DNA from 2 places in the Pseudomonas sp. KH_024_B2 genome. Region 2 is predicted to be linked to the other one. Evidence: riboswitches for the same ligand, from Rfam matches in the RefSeq annotation. Region 2 holds a riboswitch; the other holds the start of a gene.
The links. Region 2 has a riboswitch for cobalamin ahead of cobO (cob(I)yrinic acid a,c-diamide adenosyltransferase). Riboswitches for the same ligand answer to the same signal wherever they lie in the genome.
Positions count from the first base shown of each region.

Region 1: it holds a riboswitch for cobalamin, as region 2 does, so the genes downstream of both, AC3I0A_RS17040 (CbtB domain-containing protein) here and cobO (cob(I)yrinic acid a,c-diamide adenosyltransferase) in region 2, are expected to answer to the same signal.

Region 1 covers NZ_CM174502.1:3,672,808-3,677,396, reverse strand. The annotation lists gene nfuA (Fe-S biogenesis protein NfuA) at 1-163, shown strand, start outside; gene cobM (precorrin-4 C(11)-methyltransferase) at 304-1,050, opposite strand; gene AC3I0A_RS17050 (cobalamin biosynthesis protein) at 1,132-1,545, opposite strand; gene AC3I0A_RS17045 (CbtA family protein) at 1,551-2,243, opposite strand; gene AC3I0A_RS17040 (CbtB domain-containing protein) at 2,255-2,449, opposite strand; cobalamin riboswitch at 2,549-2,776, opposite strand; cobalamin riboswitch at 2,966-3,182, shown strand; gene cobW (cobalamin biosynthesis protein CobW) at 3,276-4,352, shown strand; gene cobN (cobaltochelatase subunit CobN) at 4,356-4,589, shown strand, end outside.
Region 2 covers NZ_CM174502.1:4,407,226-4,411,814, forward strand. The annotation lists gene cbiB (adenosylcobinamide-phosphate synthase CbiB) at 1-73, opposite strand, end outside; gene bluB (5,6-dimethylbenzimidazole synthase) at 70-720, opposite strand; gene AC3I0A_RS20605 (cobyrinic acid a,c-diamide synthase CobB) at 717-2,162, opposite strand; gene cobO (cob(I)yrinic acid a,c-diamide adenosyltransferase) at 2,159-2,770, opposite strand; cobalamin riboswitch at 2,848-3,083, opposite strand; gene AC3I0A_RS20615 (hypothetical protein) at 3,239-3,823, shown strand; gene AC3I0A_RS20620 (class I SAM-dependent methyltransferase) at 3,982-4,589, opposite strand, start outside.

The DNA.
Region 1 (4,589 bases), 730 kb from region 2:
CGGTATCGCCGTGTTGAAATTCGGCGGCGGCTGCCAGGGCTGCGGCCAGGCTGACGTCACTTTGAGGGAAGGCATCGAGCGCACGCTGCTTGAGCGAGTTCCTGAGCTCAAAGGTGTACGCGACGTGACCGACCACACGCAGAAAGAAAACGCCTACTACTAAGGCGTTCGCTGCGAACAAAAAAACGGCGCCCGTGAGCGCCGTTTTTTTATGGGTGAAATTCATTGGCCCCATCGCGAGCAAGCTCGCTCCCACAGTTGACCGCATTCCAATGTGGGAGCGAGCTTGCTCGCGATAAGGCCCTATGGTCTGTACAAATGCGCATGCCCGGCGCGATACAGCGACGACTCACTGAAACTGTCACTGGCCAGCACCCGACCCACCAGAATCAGCGCCGTACGGCGAAATCCCTTGGCCTGAACCTTTTCCGCGATATCCGCCAGCGTACCAATGGCCCAGTCCTGATCCGGCCAGGTGGCGCGATGAATCACTGCAATCGGGCAGTCCACACCATAGTGCGGGACCAGTTCGGCAATGATCTTTTCCAGATGATTGACCCCCAGATGAATCGCCATGGTCGCTCCATGCTGCGCCAGGCTGCCGAGTTCTTCCCCGGCCGGCATCGCGGTTTTGTCGGCGTAGCGGGTCAGAATCACGCTCTGGGACACATCCGGTAGCGTCAGCTCCGCGCCCAGCAGCGCCGCGCAGGCGGCCGTCGCGGTCACGCCGGGAACAATTTCAAAGGGAATATCCAGCTCGCGCAAATAGCGAATCTGCTCGCCAATCGCACCGTACAGGCCCGGATCGCCGGAATGCACCCGGGCCACGTCCTGGCCTTTGCCGTGGGCGGTCTTGATCAGGTCGATGATCTGCTCCAGGTGCAGCTCGGCGCTGTTGACCAGCTGTTCTGCCTGGTGGCCTTCCAGTACGGCAGCGGGCACCAGGGAGCCGGCATAGATGATGACCGGGCAACTGCGGATCAGCCGCTGGCCTTTGATGGTGATCAGTTCCGGGTCGCCGGGACCTGCGCCGATAAAGTAGACGGTCATGGCGGTTTCCTGTGCAAAGTCGTGGCGGCAGCTCTTCAGATGAAGATTGCTCATGATCAAGGGCGGGGATTATCGAGGATTTTACTGAGCAGACGCCAATGCAAAGGTGGCCTGGGCGTATTTTTGTCGCGTGATCAACAGTTTGGCCGGGTTTTGCGCCAGCTGTTCGGCGAGTGCCAAAGCCGCGCTTTCGGCCACGCCGTAGCAGCCGGTGCGTTCAAAGGCGATCTCTGAGCGGTGACTGAGTTGGGGTTCGTAGGCAGCGAGTTGCGCACTAGTGAAGATCGTCAGCGGCAGCGCCAATTGCTCGGCCAGCTGAAGCAGGCCAGGTTCATCGCGTTTCAGGTCGATGCTGGCCAGGGCCCGGATCGCTCGAAGCTCGATGTTATAGGCCTGCAACGCCTGATCGAGCAGCGCCCGCAGCGTGCTGGCGGGGCAGCCACGCTGGCAGCCCAGGCCGACCACCAGGGTCGGCGCTGTGCTGATCGGCGTCATGCGCGTTACTGACCTGCGCTTTTGCGGCGGAACAACCAGGCGCTGATCAGGCCCAGGGCCAGCCAGAACGCCGCGTTGGTCAGCTGCGAAGCGATTTTGAATTGGGCTTCGAGCGCTTCCGGGGCGAGCATCGAATGCACTTCGGGCTGTGGTGCACCAATGATGTGCGGCACGGCCAGAGTCGCCACGCCGAGAATCTTCAGCGCCCAATGCTTGCCGAACACGATCAGCGCGATACCGACGGCGGTGGATGCCGCGGTACCGATCCACCAGATCTGCCGCTGCGCCAGGTCAGCTGCGGCAGTACCCGGCAGCTCGGGCGGCAAGCCCATGGTCGGCGCCAGGCAGAAGGTCGCGTAACCGGCCAGACCCCAGAGCAAACCCTGAGAGGTACGGTTCGGTGCGCGCAGGGTATAGAGGCCGGCGAGCATCAGGGCGAAACCGACCGCCACCACCAGATTGCCACCGGTGGTCGACAACACGCGCTGCCAGCCGTCTTCCGGCCCCCAGGCTTCGGCGTCATGGCTGTGAGCGGCAACAGCGCCTTCAGCATGTTCGTGAACTTCGGCAGCCGGAGCATTTTCGTAGGTTTCCGCCTGGAGAATCAGCGGCGCGACCCAGAAGCTTTGCAGCAGGGTCAGCAACAAGGCGGCGAGCAGCCCGGTGAAACCTGCGGTTTGCGCGATTCGCTTGATCATGTCAGCAGGTCTCAATGGCACGGAAAGGCGGAGCTGTGACGGGTGTCGTGGGCGGCGTTGTGCACCGCTTCGATGTGCGAGAAACCGGCGAAGTACACAAGGCACGCGCCCAGAATCGATGCGCCGATAGCGGCAACCAGGCGTTGGCTCAGGGTGGATGTAGTGCTGCTGGCGTCTGTGTGGCGGGTGCTGGTGATGATCGACATGGCGCTTCCCTCTGATGTGTCAGCGGGTGAATGGAGCGCATGGAAACCCCGCAAGACAGGCATGCAGAGGTCTGAACAGCGCCCGCCCACCGCGGGTTTGTTATGTGTGTGTAGCGGGCCGGTCTCCGGGCTCGCGAGGGGCAGGGCTTGCACCCGAACCTGCAGGAGTCGCCTTCCCATGCCGTACTGCTGGCACAGTGGATCTGACTCTTCACTCGCTTACCGTTGCGGGGGCAGCACCGGACTGATCAAGGCTTTGAGTAAAGCACATGACGCACCGGTTTCCCGTTTCACCCTGTGAAGGGCACCCGTAACAAGGTGTGAAGGAGAACATGAGCAGGGGATGGGCGTCAATTGGCAAGGGTTCTCACCTGTTAGACCGAGGCGTCCCCTTCGCGGGCAAGCCCGCTCCCACAGGGATACTCGGTCAACATGTGGGAGCGGGCTTGCCCGCGAAGGGGCCAGTACAGTCACCACAGATCTCAGCTTGAACATTGACCCGCCCCCCAGCACTGCGTAGCCTTGCGCTTTCGAGGTTCTTCGGTGCTCGATCCGAAGCTAAGAAGGGAACGCGGTCAATGCCGCGGCTGCCCCCGCAACTGTGAACGGTGATGTTCGCTGCCACGCCACTGCAAACCCCGTCCAAAGGGTTCGCGGGAAGGCGCAGTGAATGCCAGGTCAACAAGACCGGCACACCGTCAGCCAGGAGACCTGCCTCGTCCAGATTCTCACTACAACCGGGCGGGGTGATCCGGTGGCGAACTCTTGCGCCCCTATGCGCGCGGTTGTCGTCCCGTATGCCCGCCACCTTGCCAAAGGGCATCCGATGAAAACACTGGCCAAACTTCCCGTCACCATCGTTACCGGCTTCCTCGGCTCGGGCAAAACCACCTTGCTGCGGCACATGCTCGATAACGCTCAGGGTCGGCGCATCGCGGTCATCGTCAATGAATTCGGCGAGCTGGGCATCGACGGCGAGATCCTCAAGCAATGTTCCATCGGCTGCACGGAAGAAGAAGCCAGCGGCCGCGTCTATGAACTGGCCAACGGTTGCCTGTGCTGCACCGTCCAGGAAGAGTTCTTCCCGGTGATGCGTGAACTGGTTGCCCGTCGCGCCGACCTGGACCACATCCTCATCGAAACCTCTGGCCTGGCCCTGCCGAAACCGCTGGTGCAAGCCTTCCAGTGGCCGGAAATTCGCAGTGCCTGCACCGTCGACGCGGTGATCACCGTGGTCGACAGCCCGGCTGTAGCCGCCGGCACCTTCGCCGCGTTCCCGGATCAAGTCGACGCCCAGCGCAAGCTCGATCCGAATCTGGACCACGAATCGCCGCTGCATGAGTTGTTCGCCGACCAATTGGCCAGCGCCGACCTGGTGATCCTCAACAAGGCTGACCTGATCAGCCCTGAAGATCTGGCCAAAGTGCGCCTGGAAGTCGCCGAAGAACTGCCGCCGGCGGTAAAAATCATCGAAGCCAGCAGCGGTCGTCTGTCGCTGGACGTTTTGATCGGTCTGGGCGCCGGCTCCGAAGAGCACATCGACAGCCGTCACAGCCATCACGACCATCACCACGGCGACGCCGACAGTGAAGGGCATGATGATCATGACCATGACGCTTTCGACTCCATCTCCATCGAACTGCCTCAGGCCGACGAAAGCCTGCTGCTGGACGCCCTGACCCAACTGGTGGTTCAGCACGGCATTCTGCGGGTCAAAGGCTTCGCGGCGGTCCCGAACAAGCCGATGCGCTTGCTGGTCCAGGGCGTGGGCACGCGTTTCGACAGACACTTCGACCGTGCCTGGCGCGCCGATGAGCCGCGGGCAACGCGCCTGGTGCTGATCGGCCAGGAGCTGGACGCGGTGCTGATCGAAGCGCAGTTGCGCGCTGCACTCAGCGTCTAAGCCATGCATCTGCTCAGGACCCAGCCCGGCGGTTTCGTGTCGGATGACAACATTGCCGACCTTGGACAAACGCCCGCCGAGCTGGTGATCCTGTGCAGCGGCGACTCCAGCCTGGCGCTGCTCGCCGAAGCTGCGCAGCAGCTGCCGGACGACTATCCAAGCCTGCGTCTGGCCAACCCGATGCAGGTGCAGAATCACGCTTCGGTCGACCTGTATGTCGATGAGGTGTTGCGTCAC
Region 2 (4,589 bases):
GATGCCAGCGTTTGGGTTCGCCCAGCAGCGCATCCAGCGCGACTGCAGCGGCACTCAACAACGCCACACTCATTGACTCACTCCCCAATAATTTTCATACAGCAATTCACTCAGCGGACGCGGCTGCGCCCAGCCTTCGAGCATCAACATGGGCGCCGGATAAAACGCTTTCACCGGTCCCAGACACAACACCGCCAAAGGTTTTGCCCCGGTCGGCAGACCGAGCAGATCGGCCAGCGCCTGGGGCTCGAACAACGACACCCAGCCCATGCCCAGGCCTTCGGCGCGAGATGCCAGCCAGAGATTCTGAATGGCACAGGACAACGACGCCATGTCCATTTCCGGCAAGGTCCGACGACCAAAGATATGCCGCTCGCGATCATCCATCAGCGCAGCGACCAGCACCTCGGCGCAGTCGTTGATGCCTTCGACCTTCAGCTTCATGAATTCGTCGGAACGTTCGCCCAGCGCCTCGGCGGTGCGCACGCGTTCTTCTTCCACCAGCTGCTGAATCTTGCCGCGCAACGGGCGGTCAGTGATGCGGATAAACCGCCACGGCTGCATCAGGCCAACGCTGGGGGCTTGATGGGCGGCTTCGAGCAGGCGGCTGAGCAGTTCAGGCTCGACGGTGCCGCCAGCGAAGTGGCGCATGTCGCGGCGTTCGCCGATGGCTCGGTAGACCGCCGCGCGTTCGTCCGCAGAAAATGCGTTGTCAGTCATGGCCTCTTCGCGAGCAAGCTCGCTCCCACAGTGAATTGCGTCGCGCTGTCCGTTGAGTACGACTCTTCTGCAAGCAAGTCGGCTTTCCCAGGGAGTACGCGGTCGAATGTGGGAGCGAGCTTGCTCGCGATAGCGGTTTGCGCGCCAGGCGCAAACAGCGCGGCCACCGCAGAGGGATTGGAAGGAAAGTAGAAGTGCACATAAGAGGCAGTCATTCGACCTTCACGGTAGACCGCTTCAGCGCCACGTCCACCGTTGGGGCTCAGACCACGGGCAATCGGCGCAAGCTCGGTGCTGGTCAGCGAGTGGTGATAGGTGTGACCGCGCAACGAGCCTTCCGGCAGATCAACTGCCTGCAAGGCCAAGGCCGCCAGGCGCTTTTGCATCACCGCGTCCCCCGCCAGCAAGCCCAGCAGTTCGGCGCGTTGTCCCTCGACATCGGTCAGGGAGTCGAGCAGATACAACATGCCGCCACACTCCGCCAGCAACGGCTTGCCCGCCCCGTGGTGCGCGCGGATCGCCGCCAGCATCGTGGCGTTTTCCGCCAGCGCCAGATGATGCAATTCCGGGTATCCGCCCGGCAGGTACAAACTGTCAGCTTCAGGCAGTTCACGGTCATGGATCGGCGAGAAGAACAGCAACTCGGCGCCCATCGCCCGCAGCAGATCCAGACTCGCGCCGTAGGTAAACGCGAACGCTTCATCGCGGGCCACGGCAATCCGCACACCGGTCAATAATGGCTCGGCGACGACGACCTCAGGCGCAGCGAACTCGACCGGCGGCGGCAACGCCACTTCGCAACTGCCGGCCAAAGCTTCGGCCGCCGCGTCGAGGCGCAGGTCCAGATCATTCAGTTCGCTGGCCTGCACCAGGCCCAGGTGCCGGCTCGGCAGTTCGATCCCGGTTTCCCGGGACAATGCGCCATACCAGCGCAAGCCCTCGGTCAGGCTGCCTTCGAGCAATTGCGCATGGCGCAAGGTGCCGACGCGGTTGGCCAGCACGCCGGCAAACGGCAAGTCCGGCTGATAACGCGCCAGGCCCAAGGCCAGGGCGCCGAAGGTCTGGGCCATGGCCGTGCCGTCGATCACTGCGAGCACCGGAACGCCGAAGTGCCGCGCCAGGTCAGCACTGGACGGCGTCCCGTCGAACAGGCCCATGACCCCTTCGATCAGGATCAGGTCAGCCTCGCCCGCCGCTTCCCACAACAGTCGGCGGCTTTCCTGTTCGCCGACCATCCACATGTCCAGTTGATACACCGGCGCACCGCTGGCGCGCTCGAGAATCATCGGGTCGAGAAAGTCCGGACCGCACTTGAACACACGAACCTTGCGTCCCTGATTGCGATGCAAGCGGGCCAGCGCGGCGGTCACGGTGGTCTTGCCCTGACCGGAAGCCGGCGCGGCGATCAATACCGCCGGGCAATGACGTGCATCACTACTCACAGCTCGATGCCTTTTTGCGCTTTGATCCCGGCCTGGAACGCATGCTTGAGCACACCCATTTCGGTGACCGTGTCGGCCAGATCGATCATCTCGGGCTTGGCGCCGCGACCGGTGACCAGCACATGCTGCATCGGCGGGCGAGCCTGCAAGTCGCTGAGCACCTGGTCCAGGTCCAGATAGCCGTGCTTGAGGGCGATGTTCAATTCGTCGAGCACCACCAGGCCGATGGCCGGGTCACGCAGCAGCTCACGGGACACTTGCCAGGCCGCTTCGGCCGCGGCGATGTCACGCTGACGGTCCTGGGTTTCCCAGGTGAAGCCTTCGCCCATCACGTGAAAGCGCACTTGCTCGGGGAAGCGTCGAAAGAACAGCTCCTCGCCAGTGCTGTTGCGGCCCTTGATGAACTGCACCACGCCGCATTGCATGCCATGGCCCATGGCCCGGGCAAGCATGCCGAACGCGGAGCTGCTTTTACCTTTGCCGTTGCCGGTCAGGACCAGCAGCAGCCCGCACTCGTTCGGTGAGTTGGCAATACGCTCGTCGATTACCGCTTTTTTGCGCAGCATGCGCGCCAGATGGCGTTCGTCACGATCGGGGGATTCAGTCATGGCAGCTCTCCACTAGGGTGGATAATGGGGGGCAGGAATAGAAATAGATGGCATAAGCCTGGCATCGCCCACCGTGATGCCGTTGGATGGATCAGGCCGGTCTCCGGGCTCATGAGTGGGTTTACTCCCGGACTGCACGCCTTCCCATGTCGACGTACGACACAGTGGCACAAAGCACAGTCTTGACTCATTTACCGTTGCGGGGGCAGCGCCGGGATCGCTGCCCGTTCTGTTAAAGAACGCACACTCACCGGCTTCCCTGTTTCACTCTGTCGACCCTCGGCCACAGAGCACCTGAAACAAGTCGCGAAGGTTAGAGGGTTGGGGGTGGAGCGTCAATTAAACCCGGGACGCCTGCCCGCGATTATGTGCCGTCGATCAATAAACTGACGCCAATCTTGTGCCACACTGAAAGCAGTGATATCAAATAGCCACAACCCCATCATCACAATAACAAGGGTGAGCAACATGCAAGGCATGATCATCAGCAATCCCAAGCTGGAATTCCTGCGCCCGGTGCTGGAGCGCTGGTTTGACTGTATCGATCGCTACAACCAGGTGCGCGGCGATAACGAATCGCCTTATTGGTTCGATGAACGAGCCAATCTTGGCCTGATCTCGGCTGCCGCCTGGATGGCGGAAATGGTTACCCTGGAACAGACCCCGAGCAAAAAACAGCAGGAAGACGGCGACCGCAACGGGCGTGCCGATCTCTTCATCGCCACCCAGGAAGAACGGGTCTATCTCCAGGCCACCCAGCGCTGGCCGCGGGTCAACAACCTGAATCTCACTCAAGCGCTGGCCGACATCGCTGGTGATGCGAAGAAAATCAGCTACGCCAGCGATCTGAAGCTTGGCTGCCTGTTCGTCGCCCCACAAAAGGCCCAGCAAAGCGCCACTCCCGAAGAACTGCAGGACATGCTCGACGACCTGCAAAAGGAACATACCTGCGCTGTGGCCTGGTATTTTCCTTACGCCTACCGCAAATTGCGCAATGAAGCCGGCAACTATCATCCGGGCATCGCCGTGCTGCTCAAAGAAGCGCGCGGCTGAGAGATTGATCCCTCCGGCACGGCGGCCAAGTGAAGCAATCGAGGCCGAACACATAACCTGTGGGAGCGTGGCTTGCCCGCGAAAAACGATGACGCGTAATGCCTAAAAAACCTCGGTGTTCGCTTCGCGGGCAAGCCCGCTCCCACAAAGGCTATTGCCTACCGCTTGCGGCACAACGTCAGCCCATCGCCTAACGGCAACAGCGACAAGTCGACACGCGAGTCATCCTTCAAGGCGCGGTTCAGCGCCTGGATGGCCCGGGTGTCTTCACTCTCGGGATTGACCTCGAGCACCCGCCCGCTCCACAGCGTGTTATCGAAAATCGCCAGGCCGCCGCTTCGCAGCAAACGCAAAGCGCTCTCCAGATAGGCCGGATAATTGGCTTTGTCGGCATCGATGAAGATCAAGTCGAAACAGCCGCCCTGCCCTTGCTGCTCGATCTGCGCCAGGGTTTCCAGCGCAGGTGCCAGGCGCAAATCAATCCGCTGCGCCACACCCGCCTCCTGCCAGTAACGGCGGGCGGTGGCATTGTAATCACCGGGGATATCGCAACAGATCAAGGTACCCTCTTCCGGCAAAGCCGAGGCCATGCATAAGGCGCTATAGCCGGTGAAAGTGCCGACTTCCAGCAAGCGCCTGGCGCCGGTCAGCTTGACCAATAACGCAAGGAACTGGCCCTGCTCGGGCGCCACCTGCCAGCGGGCCATGGGTAGCGCTTGGGTTTCGTCACGCAAACGACGCAACAACGGCGTTTCGCGCAGGGAAA